3 regions of the Streptomyces sp. NPDC048734 genome follow, and region 1 is predicted to be linked to each of the others. Evidence: riboswitches for the same ligand, from Rfam matches in the RefSeq annotation. Region 1 holds a riboswitch; each other region holds the start of a gene.
The links. A riboswitch is a leader RNA that binds a small molecule or an ion and turns the genes downstream of it on or off. The one in region 1 is predicted to bind cobalamin.
Positions count from the first base shown of each region.

Region 2: linked by a shared signal. The riboswitch ahead of ACGFQC_RS20365 (energy-coupling factor ABC transporter permease) and the one ahead of ACGFQC_RS05880 (ribonucleoside-diphosphate reductase subunit alpha) in region 1 are both predicted to bind cobalamin.
Region 3: linked by a shared signal. The riboswitch ahead of ACGFQC_RS31855 (cobalamin biosynthesis protein) and the one ahead of ACGFQC_RS05880 (ribonucleoside-diphosphate reductase subunit alpha) in region 1 are both predicted to bind cobalamin.

Region 1 is NZ_JBICUZ010000002.1:144,364-146,618, forward strand. It holds gene mctP (monocarboxylate uptake permease MctP) at 1-544, shown strand, start outside; cobalamin riboswitch at 953-1,096, shown strand; gene ACGFQC_RS05880 (ribonucleoside-diphosphate reductase subunit alpha) at 1,219-2,255, shown strand, end outside.
Region 2 is NZ_JBICUZ010000007.1:185,790-188,044, reverse strand. It holds gene ACGFQC_RS20370 (PP2C family protein-serine/threonine phosphatase) at 1-784, shown strand, start outside; cobalamin riboswitch at 1,002-1,187, shown strand; gene ACGFQC_RS20365 (energy-coupling factor ABC transporter permease) at 1,217-1,924, shown strand; gene ACGFQC_RS20360 (energy-coupling factor ABC transporter substrate-binding protein) at 1,921-2,255, shown strand, end outside.
Region 3 is NZ_JBICUZ010000018.1:25,059-27,313, forward strand. It holds gene ACGFQC_RS31845 (inorganic phosphate transporter) at 1-573, shown strand, start outside; gene ACGFQC_RS31850 (hypothetical protein) at 608-829, shown strand; cobalamin riboswitch at 973-1,105, shown strand; gene ACGFQC_RS31855 (cobalamin biosynthesis protein) at 1,206-2,174, shown strand; gene ACGFQC_RS31860 (cobyric acid synthase) at 2,171-2,255, shown strand, end outside.

The DNA.
Region 1 (2,255 bases):
CCGCAACATCTACAAGGACTTCATCAAGCCGGACGCCACGCCCAAGGAGGAGACCCGCGTCTCCAAGCTGGTCTCGCTGCTGGTGAAGGTGGGCGCGCTGGCCTTCGTCCTCACCATGGACAAGACGGTCGCCATCAACTTCCAGCTGCTGGGCGGCATCTGGATCCTGCAGACCTTCCCGGCCCTGGTGGGCGGCCTGTTCACCCGCTGGTTCCACCGCTGGGCCCTGCTGGCCGGCTGGGCCGTCGGCATGGTCTACGGCACGGTCGCGGCGTACGGCGTCGCCTCCCCGACGCAGGCGCACTTCGGCGGCTCGTCGAAGGAGATCCCCGGCATCGGGGAGATCGGTTACATCGGTCTGACGGCGTTCGTGCTGAACGCGGTGGTGACGGTGGTGCTGACCTTCGTCCTGAAGGCGCTCAAGGCCCCGGAGGGCGTCGACGAGACGTCTCCGTCGGACTACACGGCGGACGCCGGCGACCCGGGCGTCCAGGTGGAACTGCCGCCGGCGACGGCGGGGGCGGGAGCGGGAGCGGGGCACTAGGGTCTTTCGTTCGGGTCGGGCCGGATCAGGGAGCGGGGTCCGGTGCCGGGGGCACCTCCCACGCCTTTCGGGCAGGGGGAACCTCGCGAGGCGGAGGAGGGAGTCGGGGCGGGGCCCTGGCGACCGACGACAACGCGGCGGTGGGGGTGCCTCCCGCTCGGGCGGAGCCGGGAGCGGGGGAGCGGTGCCGGACCCCGCGAGCCCGGCCTGATCCAAACGACAGGCCCTGGCGCGGGGCGCCCCGACCACCCCCCGTCCGCATCCCGCAGCGGGCCGCCGAGGGCCAGTCGCCCCGGCGGCCCGCCGTCGTACGCGCCCGTGCCGGGAGGACGGGGCTCTGCCGCCTCGGAGTTGACGCTGCGAAGCCAGCCCGACACAACATCTGGGGGTCACGCGGCAGCCCGGCACAAGATGTATGCTCATGCTCGCTGTCGCCGCAGGGGAATCCGGTGCGAATCCGGAACTGTCCCGCAACGGTGTACTTGCGTGCGCGCACACCCATATGCGCACGCATGGTCAGTCCGAGCACCTGCCGGCAGCGCACCCGGTCCGTCCGGCTCGGGTGCCCTGACGTCCGGGCCTCGCGGAATGGGCCGGTGGACGCGACGCGCCCCGCGCTCGTGTGCTGCCCCCTGCCCTGCGCAAGGCCCCCGCCGAGCGAGGGAGAGCCCCACGTGACCATCGCGCCAGCCGAACCGGCTTCAGCGGCCCCGGAGACCGACGGTCCCGGAGCCGCACTGCTGCGGACCCTGACCGAGCTGACCGCCGACCTCCCCGACACCGACCCCGGCCGGGTCGCCGCCGCCGCCCTGCGGGGCCGGTCCGCGCGGGCGGACGAGGCGGAGCTGCGCGAGCTGGCCACGGAGGCGGCCGCCGGTCTGATCTCCGAGGACCCCGCCTACTCCCGGCTGGCCGCCCGGCTGCTGACGATCGGCATCCGCGCCGAGGCCGCCTCCCAGGGCGTCACCTCCTTCACCGCCTCCGTCGCCGTCGGCCACCGCGAGGGCCTGATCGCCGACCGCACCGCCGCGTTCGTGCGGCTGCACGCCGCCCGGCTCGACGCGCTGGTCGACACGGCCGCCGACGACCGCTTCGGCTACTTCGGCCTGCGCACCCTGCACAGCCGCTACCTGCTGCGCCACCCGCTGACCCGCAAGGTCGTCGAGACGCCCCAGCACTTCCTGCTGCGGGTGGCGAGCGGCCTGGCCGAGGACGACACGGCGAGGAGCGTCGACGAGGTCGCAGCCCTCTACGGGCTGATGAGCCGCCTGGACTACCTCCCCTCCTCCCCCACCCTGTTCAACTCCGGCACCCGGCACCCGCAGATGTCGTCCTGCTACCTCCTCGACTCCCCCCTGGACGAGCTGGACTCGATCTACGACCGCTACCACCAGGTCGCCCGCCTCTCCAAGCACGCCGGCGGCATCGGGCTGTCGTACAGCCGCATCCGCTCGCGCGGGTCGCTCATCCGCGGCACCAACGGGCACTCCAACGGCATCGTGCCGTTCCTGAAGACCCTGGACGCCTCGGTCGCCGCCGTGAACCAGGGCGGCCGGCGCAAGGGCGCGGCCGCGGTCTACCTGGAGACCTGGCACTCCGACATCGAGGAGTTCCTGGAGCTGCGCGACAACACCGGTGAGGACGCGCGCCGTACGCACAACCTCAACCTGGCGCACTGGGTGCCGGACGAGTTCATGCGGCGGGTCGACGC
Region 2 (2,255 bases), on a different contig from region 1:
GCTCGGGCACGAGGTGGTCGTGGCCGAGCGGGTCACCGACCTGTACCTGCGGGCCCGGCGCAGGGAACGGCTCACCCTGGCCGCGGAGATGCAGTGGCAGCTCCTCCCGGCCCGCTCCGGCACCGGTCCCGGATACGCGCTCGGCGCCCAGCTGGAGCCCGCCTACGCCGTCCGCGGCGACAACGTCGACTGGTCCGCCACGGGCGACCGCCTCACCCTGTACGTCAACAACGGCACGGGCGACGGCGCGGAGGCGTCGCTGCTGACGAGCCTGACGGTCAACGCGCTGCGCAACGCGCGACGGGCCGGCCTCCCGATCGCCGACCAGGCGGCGCTGGCCGACCAGGCGGTGCACGCCCACTACCGGGGCCGCTGCCACCTGTCGGTGCTGATGCTGGAGGTCGAAGTCGCCACGGGGCGGGCCCAGGTGGTGGACGCCGGTTCACCGCGGCTGCTGCGGCTGCGGGCGGGCACCGTCGAACCCGTCGACCTGGAAGCCCAGTTGCCGCTGGGCATGTTCGAGGAGACCGACTACGTGGCGCAGCCGTTCCAGGTGGAGCCCGGCGACCGGCTGGTGTTCGTCAGCGACGGCGTCCACGCGGTCGCCTCGCCCGGCGGGGCGACGTACGGGGACGCCGCCCTGGCCCGCGCGATCACCGCCACCCGGCTGGTGCCGGCGGCCGAGGCCCCGCGTGCCGTGCTGCGCGAACTGGCGGGGCACCGCGGCGGAGCCGTGACGGAGGACGACGCGCTCGTGGTGTGCCTGGACTGGCACGGCCGCTGACCCCCGGATCCCCTGACCGGCACAACCACCGACCGGCCGGTGCACCCCGACCGGCACAACCACCGACCGGCCGGTGCGCCCGGACCGGCACGGCCGCCGAGCGGCGGTCCGCGCAGCCCCGGTGCGGCCCCGGCGTGGCCGGTGTGCGCCGGGTCGGCACCCCGCGTCCGCCGCCCGTGCGCCCCCGTTCCCGCTTGTCACCGCCCCTGTCCTCCCACTACTGTCACCACGCCTTGGTGAACGGGAAATCCGGTGTGATGCCGGTGCGGCCCTCGCCACTGTGATCGGGAAGTCCGGCTCCGGCCCTCGCGGGCAGCCACTGGGTCCTCACGGACCCGGGAAGGCGGAGCACGGGCGGTGGTACCCGTCAGCCAGGAGACCGGCCAAGGCGCGTCAACCATCCACGAGGTGCTGGAGAGGGTCTGCTGAGCCATGCACATAGCCGAGGGTTTTCTGCCTCCGGCGCACGCGGTCGCCTGGAGCGTCGCGTCGGCGCCGTTCGTCGTCCACGGAGCCCGGTCGCTCACCCGTGAAGTCAGGGAGCATCCCGAGAGCACGCTGCTGCTCGGTGCCTCCGGTGCCTTCACGTTCGTCCTGTCCGCACTCAAGCTCCCTTCGGTGACGGGGAGTTGTTCACACCCCACCGGCACCGGCCTGGGTGCCGTCCTGTTCCGGCCGCCGATCATGGCCGTGCTGGGCACGATCACCCTGCTCTTCCAGGCGCTGCTGCTCGCGCACGGTGGCCTGACCACGCTCGGCGCCAACGTGTTCTCGATGGCGGTCGTCGGACCGTGGGCCGGGTACGGCGTGTACCGCCTGCTGCGGCGCTACGGCGTGCCGCTGATGGTCACGGTGTTCGCCGGAGCCTTCGTCGCCGACCTGTCCACCTACTGCGTGACCAGCGTGCAGCTGGCGCTGGCGTTCCCCGACCCGAGCAGCGGGTTCCTGGGCGCACTCGGCAAGTTCGGGTCCATCTTCGCCGTCACGCAGATCCCGCTGGCCGTGAGCGAGGGGCTCCTCACCGTCCTGGTGATGCGTCTCCTCGTGCAGTCCAGCAAGGGCGAACTGACCCGGCTGGGCGTGCTGGTGGCCGGAACCCGGAACCGGAAGCCGGAGACGACCGGGGCGGTGGCCCGGTGAAGCGGAACACGAAGATCAACCTCCTGCTGCTGCTCGCCGTGCTCGCGCTCGCGGTACTGCCGCTGGCCCTGGGACTCGGCGACCACAAGGAGCAGCCGTTCTCCGGTTCCGACAGCGAGGCGGAGACGGCGATCACCGAGCTGGAGCCGGACTACGAGCCGTGGTTCTCGCCCCTGTACGAGCCTCCGTCCGGGGAGATCGAGTCGGCGCTGTTCGCCGTCCAGGCCGCCCTGGGCGCGGGTGTCCTCGCCTACTACTTCGGGGTGCGCCGGGGCCGCCGCCAGGGCGAACTGCGGGCGCTGGCCCGGCTGGAGGAGAAACGGGACGGGGT
Region 3 (2,255 bases), on a different contig from region 1:
CTGGCGATCGCGCTCGGCACCTACCTCGGCGGCTGGCGCATCATCCGCACCATGGGCAAGGGCCTGACCGACCTCCAGCCGCAGCAGGGCTTCGCCGCCCAGACCAGCGCGGCCACCGTCATCCTGGCCTCCTCCCACCTCGGTTTCTCGCTCTCCACCACGCACTCGGTCTCCGGCGCGGTGATGGGTGCGGGCCTCGGCCGCAAGGGCGGCGTCGTCCGCTGGTCGACCGCCACCCGGATGTTCGTGGCCTGGGGCCTGACGCTGCCGGCCGCGGCCCTGGTCGGCGCCCTCGCCGAGTACGTGACCGGCCTCGGCGACTGGGGCACGGCGCTCGTCGCGGTGTTCCTCATCGCCTCCAGCGCGGCGATCTGGAAGATCTCGCGGCGCGAGATCATCGACCACACGAACGTCGTCGACGGGGACGAGGAGCCGGCCGGCGTGGTCACCACCGCGATCGCCGCCGTGACCCCGCCCCCGGCGGGCACGGTCGCCGAGGACCTCACGGCCACCATCCCCGCCCCGGCGGCGGAGTCGGCTCCGCCGGCCGCTCCCACCGTCACCACCGTCTGAGTCCCGCCCCCACCGGTACGAAGGAAGAAGCAGCATGAAGATCGACTGGGCGGCTCTCGGCTCCGTCTTCGGCGTCAGTCTCGTCGTCACCGTGGCCCTCGTGGCCCTCTTCACCCTCGGCATCATGGGCCTCTCCCGCCGCGAGCGGGCCGCGGCCCAGGGCGGCTCCGCCACCCTGGCCGTCACCGGCGCGTACGCGTGCTTCGCGGCGTGCGCCGGGGCGGTGGCCTACGGGATCTCGCTGATCGTCACCTGACGGACGGCACGCACACACGCGCGTGGGGCGCGGGACGGATCACCGTCCCGCGCCCCACGCGTGCGCGTAGGCCGTGACCGGCGGTGTGTGGGGTTCTGCACACTGTCCCGTCGCAGGTCAACAGCGAGTTGACGGCCGTTCCGGGCCCGTGGTGGACTGCCGGGGCCATGTACGGCGACAGAAGAGGAAGCCGGTGTGAATCCGGCGCGGTCCCGCCACTGTCACCGGGGTAGACACCCCCGGGAGCCAGGAACTCTCGTCGCCGGTCTCGTCGAACCAGGGCGTGGACACCCTGAGTGAGGACATAACGCCATGCTCGGCTGCCGTTCGAGGTACAGCACCAGGTCGCTGCCCGGCCCGTCGGCCGGCTGAGCCGATGGGTACCGATCGCCTCTACGCGTACGGTGCCGCCGCCGGCCTCCTGGGGGACCTGATCCTCGGCGATCCGCGCCGGGGGCATCCGGTCGCCGTGTTCGGGCGGGCCGCGGCCGGCGTGGAACGGGCTCTGTGGCGGGACCACCGCGGGTGGGGCGCGCTGCACACCGCCGTGTGCGCCGGCGGCACCGTGGCCCTCGGGGCCCTCGCCTCCCGTGCCGTACGCCGCTCCCCCGCCGCCTCCGTCGCGTTGACCGGCGCCGCCGCGTGGGCCGTCGTCGGCGGGACCTCGCTGGTACGGGAGGCCCGGACCATCGGGCGGGCCCTGGAAGCGGGGGACGTCGAGGGCGCGCGGGCGCGGCTGCCGCACCTGTGCGGACGGGACCCGCAGGCCCTGGACGCCGACGGGATCGCCCGCGCGGTCGTCGAGTCCGTCGCCGAGAACACCTCCGACGCGGTCGTGGGCGCCCTGGTGTGGGGGGCCGTCGGCGGCGTGCCGGGACTGCTCGGGTTCCGGGCCGTCAACACCCTGGACGCCATGGTCGGCCACCGCTCGCCGCGCCACCTGCGCTTCGGGTGGGCCTCGGCCCGGCTGGACGACGTCGCCGGATGGCCGGGGGCACGGCTGACCGCCGTCCTGGCCGCCGCCGCCGGTGACGATCCGCGCGGGGCGGTGCGGGCCTGGCGGGCCGACGCGCGCAGGCATCCCAGCCCCAACGCCGGTCCCGTGGAGGCGTCGTTCGCCGGTGCCCTCGGGGTGCGGCTCGGCGGGACGCTGTCGTACGGCGGGCGCGTCGAACACCGGCCCGTGCTGAACGGGGAGCGGGGGCGGCCCGTCGTGGCCCACGACATCGAACGTGCCGCGCGGCTCTCCCGCCGCGTCGGCCTGCTCGCGCTCGGCGTCACCGTCGCCGCGCGCGTCGTCTCCGCGAGGGTCCTCGCGGCGAGAGCGAAGGGGCGTACGTCATGAGCGGGGGTCTCCTCGTCGCCGGCACCACCTCGGACGCCGGCAAGAGCGTCGTCACGGCGGGGATCTGCCGGTGGCTGGTGC